3 regions of the Bacillus sp. PK3-037 genome follow, and region 1 is predicted to be linked to each of the others. Evidence: riboswitches for the same ligand, from Rfam matches in the RefSeq annotation. Region 1 holds a riboswitch; each other region holds the start of a gene.

Region 1 (3,278 bases):
AAACAGCTAGCCCAAGCCGATGCCAAGAAATACAGCATAGAAGCGATGGCGAAGGCTGAAGCTGAAAGGGTCAGAATTGACGGCCTTGCAAAAGCAGAAGCTGAAAAAGCAAAAGGTGAGACAGAGGCCGAGGTTATTCGCTTAAAAGGTCTTGCTGAAGCGGAAGCGAAAGAAAAAATTGCCGCTGCCTTTGAGCAGTACGGTCAGGCTGCGATTTTCGATATGATTGTCAAAATGCTTCCGGAATACGCGAAACAGGTATCAGCACCGCTTTCAAATATTGATAAGATCACCGTCGTTGATACAGGAGGAAACGGTGATTCAAGCGGCGCCAACAAAGTCACAAGCTATGCGACAAATTTAATGTCCAGTCTGCAAGAAAGCTTAAAAGCGTCTTCGGGAATCGACGTAAAAGAAATGATTGAGAACTTTTCAGGAAAAGGCAACATCAAACAGAGCATCAACGAACTGACAAATGAATTAAAAGAAACAAAGCCTGTTCAAAAATCTGAATAACCATTGCGGAAAGGATTAGAGAATGAATGGTGACTATAAGAGAAGCACGACTAGATGATATAAAGGCCATCGCAAAAGTGCATGTTGACAGCTGGGTGACAACATACAGCGGCATTGTCTCCGCTGAATACTTAAATGGTTTGAACTACAAGGATTTTGAAGCCAAATGGAAAAGCCGTTCATTAAAGGGGGTCTTTGTAGCAGAAGATGAAGAAGGTTCAGTATTCGGCTTTGCATCTTTTGGTCCAATTCGTTCAGAGCAGAAAGGCTATGACGGAGAGTTGTATGCCATTTACCTTTTAGAAGAAAAACAGCGGCGAGGTGCGGGCAGAGCGCTTTTGACAAAGGGAATAGATTTTTTGCTTGATCATGGCTTTACGAGCATGTTTGTTTGGGTCGTAGAGGAGAATCCTTCGATTACATTTTATCAGTCGTTTTCACCTGAAAGAGCAGCCGAGGATAGTTTTGAAATCGCAGGAGAAAGCATGAAAGAAATAGCTGGCCGGATCTCGCTTCATTAAAAAATCTGCTCAACAAAAGATAAAAAACAACCCCCAGCGGACAGGTAGCTGGGGGTTGTTAGATTAAGCTTTTTCAGTTTTCAGCAAGCGCGGAGCTGTTATGAACAATAAACAAAGGACAATCGCACAGATGATGAATGACGGAACCATATAAGTAGCATTATAAGTTAACGAGTAAATCCATACCGGTGTTCCTTTTGGTGCAAAGCTGCCGAAAAATACAGCCCCTGAAATCACGTGTGCAGCATAACGCAGAAAACTGCCGATAAAAACTGCGCAAATAATTGATACGATCAATTTCCCTTTTGCTTTTGATAAGGCGGATTTGCGGACAGCGGAAGCGAAAAAACCGCTTATGCCGACAGCGGCGAACGCTGCAATGTAATCAAGCAACAGCTGAACAGGGTGCTGAAGAAATAGATTTCCGATCGCAATTTGAACGAGACCTGTCAATAGACCGGTGGTAAGCCCCGCTTTAACTCCCCAGCGAAAAGAAATCAAAAAAATCGGAATCATCATGATGGATACCGACCCTCCTTGAGGCATACGGAGAAACATTCCGGAAACGATGTCTAAAATGACAGCAGCAGCAGTCATGATTGCAATTTCAATAAGACGTACCAGTTGTCTTGATTGAGCCATAAAAATCCCCTTCCATCGATAGACAATCCAAAAGGACACAAAAAAGCAGCACGCGGAAGGATGAGGAAAGTTCCACGCACTGCTTTACAATCTGCAATTCATTTGACTTTGCCACATCCCTACGCCAGCGTTAACTAACAGGTTCAAAGGGTCAGAACGAAACCGCTCACTCTCAGCTTTTATGCTCCCCTTGTGGTCATCGGATATTTAGTTCGTTTCTACTATACAAGAAAAAGGTTAAAACAACAAGATGACATTGCCTGTGGTAAATGTTCTTTAATAGATAAATGTTTTATAAAGCATTATAAGTTAGATAGAATAAAGAAAGATTACAGTTTTATTGTTTTATAGATTTTTTTTAAAAAACTATTGCAATAAATAATTATAGGTGTTATATTATTAAACGTCGCTGATGAACAGCAGACAAAACAAGAAGCTTTAAACAACTTTTAAAAAAAGTTGTTGACAATTAAGAAGCTGAGTGTTATATTAGTAAAGCTGCTTCATTGAGAGCGGTGATGATCTTTGAAAACTAAACAAGACAAAACGTACCTGTTAATTCAAGTTTTATTATAAATCGCACAGCGATGTGCGTAGTCAGTCAAACTGAGGTCTGCACGATGCAGATCACGCAGATGTTGCCACAGGATGTGGTGAACTTAATCTGCGATCCATTTATCGGAGAGTTTGATCCTGGCTCAGGACGAACGCTGGCGGCGTGCCTAATACATGCAAGTCGAGCGGACAGATGGGAGCTTGCTCCCTGATGTTAGCGGCGGACGGGTGAGTAACACGTGGGTAACCTGCCTGTAAGACTGGGATAACTCCGGGAAACCGGGGCTAATACCGGATGCTTGTTTGAACCGCATGGTTCAAACATAAAAGGTGGCTTCGGCTACCACTTACAGATGGACCCGCGGCGCATTAGCTAGTTGGTGAGGTAACGGCTCACCAAGGCAACGATGCGTAGCCGACCTGAGAGGGTGATCGGCCACACTGGGACTGAGACACGGCCCAGACTCCTACGGGAGGCAGCAGTAGGGAATCTTCCGCAATGGACGAAAGTCTGACGGAGCAACGCCGCGTGAGTGATGAAGGTTTTCGGATCGTAAAGCTCTGTTGTTAGGGAAGAACAAGTACCGTTCGAATAGGGCGGTGCCTTGACGGTACCTAACCAGAAAGCCACGGCTAACTACGTGCCAGCAGCCGCGGTAATACGTAGGTGGCAAGCGTTGTCCGGAATTATTGGGCGTAAAGGGCTCGCAGGCGGTTCCTTAAGTCTGATGTGAAAGCCCTCGGCTCAACCGGGGAGGGTCATTGGAAACTGGGGAACTTGAGTGCAGAAGAGGAGAGTGGAATTCCACGTGTAGCGGTGAAATGCGTAGAGATGTGGAGGAACACCAGTGGCGAAGGCGACTCTCTGGTCTGTAACTGACGCTGAGGAGCGAAAGCGTGGGGAGCGAACAGGATTAGATACCCTGGTAGTCCACGCCGTAAACGATGAGTGCTAAGTGTTAGGGGGTTTCCGCCCCTTAGTGCTGCAGCTAACGCATTAAGCACTCCGCCTGGGGAGTACGGTCGCAAGACTGAAACTCAAAG
Region 2 (3,278 bases), 1.4 Mb from region 1:
GGTCCTTTTTTCTAGTATATGAACGGGCGGGCTGAACCTTGTCAGCAAGGAGAAATTTTCATGATCATTGTTCTTTTTTGCGGCTGCACCATCTTATGATGAACGTGAGCATGATTTTCGTATAATCTACGAGCTGCTTAATCGATACCTCTTCATTAACGGCATGAGCATTATATAAATCGCCCGGTCCGTATATCACGCTTGGAATACCGGCATTATAAAGCCATCCCCCATCTGTTACGGTTTGAGAAACGTCAATGACGGGGCGGTCCCGTTTGATCTCCTCGTGTGACGCCGTAAGGGCTAAAACGCCGGGATGAGCCGGATCAACTTCCAAGGCCGGAAAAATTTCGCCTCTTTCTTCAATCATTGAAGAGCCTCCCCATTTGAAGACAGGACGGTTTTCCCTCAGCCAAATATCACTGTCACTCAGCCTGTTGATGTAATCTTCTATTTCAGCAGCCACTTCTTCATGCGTTTCATTGGGATAAAAATGGACGGTAATCCATAATCGGCACTCATCCGCTATAAAGGCCGCATGTCTGCCTCCTTCTATAACAGCGGGATTAATGGTGTTTGTACCGGGGGTAAAGCCGGGATAGCTTTTCATAATGGCCCAATGTCGCTCCAGCTCACCGAGTCCAGAAATGATTTTTGCCATTTTTTCGATTGCGCTCGCCCCGAATGTTCCTCCGCCAGCGTGGATCATATTCCGTCTTGTTCCATCGTGAAACGTTTGATTGCTTTTTATTTCGATCCAGCCTGTAATCACTCCGCCTTGGCCTTGAATATGCATATCGCTCGTATCCGCCACAACTGCAAAGTCTGCGTGATAGCCCTTTTTGCAGCATTCAAGCGTGCCGGCCTCTCCGACTTCCTCCCCGATGACCGATTGCAGAATCAAATCGCCCGGGAGCTCAACGCCCGCTTCACGAATCAGCTTTAAAGCAAACAGCACACAGGCCATTCCGCCTTTCATATCTGAAGCGCCCCGGCCGATTAAGAAACCGTTTTTCTCACTGGGGCAAAATGGGTCATGCACCCAGTCCTCGCCCTCTTTTACCTCTGCCACATCGACATGCCCATTGATGATTAAACTTTGATAGGCGGCTGAATTTGTTCCTTTTAAAACACCCACAACATTGGGATCTCCTGGATAAACGTCCCATTTGTCGATGGAAAAGCCCCGTTCAAGCAAAAACTGCGCAATCCATGTTTGGATGCTGTCTGTATTTCTCGCAGGCGGCGCCGGTGTTTTAAAAGAAATCAGCGTTTTCGCAAGCTCAATGAGCTCGTCCTTTTGTTCTTCCGCTTTTTTTAGTAAAGACTCTACTTGATCAATCATGTTATCCGCTCCTATTTTTAATAAGAAAAAAGCCGTTTCATATTCATGAAACGGCTTAATAAAGAAAGCAGAGTGCAAGCTGCTGCATTCTCCGCTTTTTTCACCGCTTCCCTCCGCTGGTATGATCCAGATCAGGTCAATAAGGGTTGAGACAAGCGTCTCTCTCAGCTTCGAAAGCACCCCCAGGATGAATCGTATGTTGTTATGCATTTGTCACCGGCTCAGCTCTTGTTAAAAACGGGCGATCCTGATTCCAGAATACACGGATCGGCGTATCAAAAAAAGAAGAAAGTGATTCGTCTGTCAGCATGTCTTTCATTTGTCCTGACCTAAAAACTTTTCCCTTTTTTAACAAGAGGGCTTTATCAAAAATCGGCAAAATTTCTTCCGCATGATGTGTAACATAAAGAATAGACGGCGCATTTTCCCTGCTTGCAATGTGCGTAATCGTATCTAACAGTTTTTCCCGGGCGATAAAATCAAGTCCTGTAACTGGTTCGTCCAGTATAAGCAGCTCCGGATCAGCCATTAGCGCTCTTGCGATTAAAGCTCTTTGTTTCTCTCCCTGAGAAAGAGTTTCGTAGCGGCGGTCGGCATAATCAATGGCTCCTAAGTCCTCGAGCAGGGCAATCGCTTTTTCTCTGATTTCCGCACTTGGTGTTTCATACAAGCCAATCGAAGCATATGCCCCGCTTAGAGCAATTTCAAAAGCTGAATCTGCCGGATACAATTTTTGCTGAAGACCCGCTGAGACAAGGCCGATTTTTCGTCTGAGTTTATCTCCCAGCTCCGTTTTTCCGAATACATGACCAAGCACCTGCATCTCGCCTGCTGTCGGAAAATAGTAAGAGCATAACATATTTAACAGCGCGGTCTTCCCAGCTCCGTTTAATCCGTAAAGCACCCAATTCTCCTTTTCTTCTACTTTCCAGTGAATATCCTTTAGTATCCATTTTCCATTCCGTTTTAGTGAGACATTGTCAAGCTGCAAAATCATTGTGGTCCTCCTCTTTCCAAGCCGAATAATTATTTTAATTTTCACAAAACTGTGTACGGACTAGGATACCTTACTTTTTCGAAAACGTAAACCGCTCGTTTCCAAATAGAAAAGCCTTTAAAACAGAAATTGTTTTAAAGGCTTTCGGCGTGCATGCTATTGATGAATATTCTTATTCATTTGTTTAATTGCTGCCTTTTCCAGTCTGGACACCTGTGCCTGGGAAATGCCGATTTCTTCAGCTACTTCCATTTGCGTTTTTCCTTGGAAGAACCGTTTTCTTAAAATCATTTTTTCCCTCTCGTTCAGTCTTCTCATGCCTTCTTTCAAAGCCAGCTCTTCAATCCATTGTGTATCTTTGTTGCGTTCATCACTGATTTGATCCATGACATAAATCGGATCTCCGCCGTCATTGTAGATCGGTTCAAAAAGAGATACCGGATCTTGAATGGCGTCGAGTGCGAACACGATTTCTTCGTGCGGTACTTCAAGAACTTTGGCGATATCCTCTGCCGTCGGCTCCTTGCTTGTCTCACTGATTAACCGCTCTCTTACCTGAAGTGCCTTATATGCGATATCCCTGAGTGATCTCGAGACACGTATCGGGTTATTATCGCGCAAATACCTGCGGATTTCTCCGATAATCATAGGTACAGCGTATGTTGAAAACTTAACATTGTGGCTTAGATCAAAATTATCAATGGATTTCATTAGTCCGATGCAGCCGACTTGAAATAAGTCATCAACATACTCCCCTCTGTTATTAAATCTTTGAATGACACTTAAGACAAGACGCAAGTTCCCGTTTACAAGCTTTTCTCTGGCTGAATCATCACCTTCGTCCTGCAATTGCCTAAACAGCTTTCTCATCTCTTCATTCTTGAGTACGGGTAATTTGGAGGTATCCACCCCGCAGATTTCGACTTTATTTCTCGA
Region 3 (3,278 bases), 2.1 Mb from region 1:
AACCATGCCGTGAATTAGGTGTAAATCAGATCCGCAGATTGCTGTGGTTGTCAGTTTGACGATGATATCATCAGGTTTTTTGATTTCTGGCGCTTTTACCTCTTTGACGCGGACGTCTTTAATGCCTTGATACGTAACAGCTTTCATTCATAATGTCTCCTTATTGTTTAGTGATCGGGCGTTGCGAATGTTCCGAGACGGTTCGTGTGATCGGGGAAAAGTTTTAGCCCGGCGATATCAACGGCTGTTTGTGCTGATTTCATATCGATTTGAAATTGTTTGTCCAAGTCAGAAGGGAAAAGCCAGCCTTTTTCCATCATGAGCTGTGATAATTCTCCGTGCAGGTAAATAGCGGCGTCCAATTGATTGCGCAATGCTGTTCTGAGTTCTGGGCTTGCGGTTTCCGTGATGGCGACAGCATAATTTTTGATACCGGTTTTTACGGAAATTAAGAAATCGAGGGCAAGTGCTGAATCAGTAAGGTCAGGCATGCCTTTTGCGTTTTTCGGGTCTAAGAAATCGTTCAATGACAGTCACCTCCTGTTATTGTCGGGGCCTTTTGATAGAGGCTCTGAAGCTCAGTTACGTCCCGTACAGACTGCTGTACATCCTTCTCCATAAGGGCTCTCAGTTCCTGATCGAACACCAGTCCCTGCATCATTTTTGATTTAAGTAAACATACGGTTTTGAAGTTGAGGATTTCGTGTAAATCAACTGTTTCGTGGTTTGCCAAACGGTCTTGTTCCATTTTTTCGGTCACCTCCTGATTCAAAGGTATTTTTACCTTGTATCATGCTTTTATGCGAAAGTGCTATAATGGGTAAAATATTTTCTTGGGGGAGTCGAATGATGAAACAGATTATTGCGATGGGCGGCGGAGGTTTTTCAATGGAACCAGATCATCTCGTTCTTGATCAATTTATCATTAATCAATCAAAGCAGCCCTCACCTCGCATTTGTTTTTTGCCAACGGCAAGCGGGGATGCGGAGAATTATGTTCAGCGGTTTTATCATGCTTTTCAAAAGCTTGATTGTGACCCGTCTCATTTGTCTTTATTTAAGCCGCCGACAACAGATTTAGCCTCCTTTATTATGGAGAAAGATGTGATTTATGTCGGCGGGGGAAATACAAGAAATTTGCTGGTGCTGTGGAAGGAGTGGGGACTGGATCACATATTGAAAAAAGCTTGGGAGAACGGGATTATTTTAGCGGGATTAAGTGCAGGTGCGATCTGCTGGTTTGAAGAAGGTGTGACGGATTCTGCCGGACCGCTGACCGGTTTGAAAAGCTTGGGTTTTTTGCAAGGCAGTTTTTGTCCTCATTATGATGGTGAAAAGGATCGGAGACCTGCATATCATCACATGATATCAGCGAAAGCGTTGAGCAGCGGTTATGCAGCGGATGATGGAGCAGCTCTTCATTTTATTGATGATCAGTTTTTTCAGGCTGTGAGTTCAAGATCTGATGCAAAAGCGTATCGGGTGGTGCTTCATGAAAATGAAATCTCTGAAAGAGCATTGCCGATTACATATTTGTCTTGAATTTGCTGAATATTTTATACATTGCTCTTTTTTTCAGTTTGTTTTTATGATACGATAAGTGCGAAATTAATAGTTACTGGGGGTGCCCGCTGACGGGCTGAGAGAGAAGATATGCTTCTTAACCCTTTGGACCTGATCTGGTTCGTACCAGCGTGGGGAAGTAGAGGAATTGTTTTTATTATTGCTGAATACTGCAATAATATGTTTCTTTCTGACTGTAACCGGGTTCATTCAATTGAATCCGGTTTTTTGTGCTGGTTATGGGCTTGATTTTGTCCTTTCAAACAAAGAGAGGGGAAGGATAAGTGATGCAAAATCATTCAGTGCAGCAAGCCAACATTTCCATTATGTCGAGTTTTTCAGGGAGTAAAAAAGTATATGTAGAGGGGGCTTCGCCGGATATTCAAGTGCCGATGAGAGAAATCGAACTCAGTCCGACGACAGGATCATTCGGCGAAGAGGAAAACGCGCCGGTTCGTGTCTATGATACAAGCGGACCGTATACGGACCCCGATGTAAAAATTAATATTCAAGAAGGTTTAAAACCGCTTCGCCACAAGTGGATCACTGGGCGCGGCGATGTTGAGGAATACGATGGACGTGCTGTGAAGCCAGAAGACAACGGCTATAAAAAGGCTAACCCTCATGTAAGCTATCCCGGATTAAAGCGGAAGCCGCTGCGGGCGAAAACGGGTCAAAATGTCACTCAAATGCATTATGCGAAAAAGGGGATGATTACCCCTGAAATGGAGTTTATCGCTATTCGTGAGCATGTGACTCCCGAATTTGTCAGAGAGGAAGTAGCCAGCGGCCGGGCGATTATTCCAGCAAATATTAATCATCCGGAAAGTGAACCAATGATTATCGGCCGAAATTTCCATGTGAAAATTAATGCGAATATCGGGAATTCAGCGGTTACATCTTCGATTGAAGAAGAAGTGGAAAAAATGACGTGGGCAATTCGCTGGGGAGCAGATACGATGATGGATCTTTCCACAGGGAAAGACATTCATACGACGCGTGAATGGATTATCCGAAATTGCCCGGTTCCTGTTGGCACCGTTCCGATCTATCAAGCGCTTGAAAAAGTAAACGGTGTAGCGGAGGATTTAACATGGGAAATTTACCGTGACACGCTGATTGAGCAGGCTGAACAGGGTGTGGATTATTTTACGATTCACGCGGGTGTTTTGCTGCGATATGTGCCGCTAACTGCTAAACGGACAACGGGAATTGTGTCACGCGGAGGAGCGATTATGGCACAGTGGTGTCTGGCTCATCATCAGGAAAGCTTTCTGTATACTCATTTTGAAGAAATCTGTGAAATTATGAAAACATATGATATTGCCTTTTCTCTTGGAGACGGGCTTCGCCCAGGGTCAATTGCCGATGCCAATGACGAAGCGCAGTTTGCTGAATTAGAGACGCTTGGAGAACTCACGCAAATTGCCTGGAAGCATGATGTTCAGGTGATGATTGAGGGGCCGGGTCATGTGCCGATGCATAAAATCAAGGAGAACGTCGATAAACAAATGGAAATCTGTAAAGAAGCGCCTTTTTACACGCTAGGACCGCTGACGACGGATATTGCACCGGGTTATGACCACATTACATCAGCGATCGGAGCGGCGATGATCGGCTGGTACGGTACGGCCATGCTTTGTTATGTGACGCCGAAGGAGCATCTGGGGCTGCCAAACCGTGAAGATGTGCGGGAAGGGGTTATTACATACAAA

The links. A riboswitch is a leader RNA that binds a small molecule or an ion and turns the genes downstream of it on or off. The one in region 1 is predicted to bind thiamine pyrophosphate.
Region 2: it holds a riboswitch for thiamine pyrophosphate, as region 1 does, so the genes downstream of both, M1D69_RS12725 (acetylornithine deacetylase) here and thiT (energy-coupled thiamine transporter ThiT) in region 1, are expected to answer to the same signal.
Region 3: it holds a riboswitch for thiamine pyrophosphate, as region 1 does, so the genes downstream of both, thiC (phosphomethylpyrimidine synthase ThiC) here and thiT (energy-coupled thiamine transporter ThiT) in region 1, are expected to answer to the same signal.

The regions. Positions count from the first base shown of each region.
Region 1 covers NZ_CP096408.1:1,108,533-1,111,810, forward strand. Annotated here, with positions in the region: gene floT (flotillin lipid rafts scaffold protein FloT) at 1-516, shown strand, start outside; partial or broken gene M1D69_RS05665 (N-acetyltransferase family protein) at 543-1,060, shown strand; gene thiT (energy-coupled thiamine transporter ThiT) at 1,101-1,679, opposite strand; TPP riboswitch at 1,779-1,880, opposite strand; rRNA gene M1D69_RS05675 (16S ribosomal RNA) at 2,355-3,278, shown strand, end outside.
Region 2 covers NZ_CP096408.1:2,496,781-2,500,058, forward strand. Annotated here, with positions in the region: gene M1D69_RS12725 (acetylornithine deacetylase) at 65-1,345, opposite strand; TPP riboswitch at 1,437-1,539, opposite strand; gene M1D69_RS12730 (ABC transporter ATP-binding protein) at 1,548-2,342, opposite strand; gene sigG (RNA polymerase sporulation sigma factor SigG) at 2,499-3,278, opposite strand, start outside.
Region 3 covers NZ_CP096408.1:3,174,768-3,178,045, reverse strand. Annotated here, with positions in the region: gene M1D69_RS16380 (zinc-dependent alcohol dehydrogenase) at 1-147, opposite strand, end outside; gene M1D69_RS16375 (spore coat protein) at 168-527, opposite strand; gene M1D69_RS16370 (spore coat protein) at 524-748, opposite strand; gene M1D69_RS16365 (Type 1 glutamine amidotransferase-like domain-containing protein) at 850-1,542, shown strand; TPP riboswitch at 1,611-1,718, shown strand; gene thiC (phosphomethylpyrimidine synthase ThiC) at 1,851-3,278, shown strand, end outside.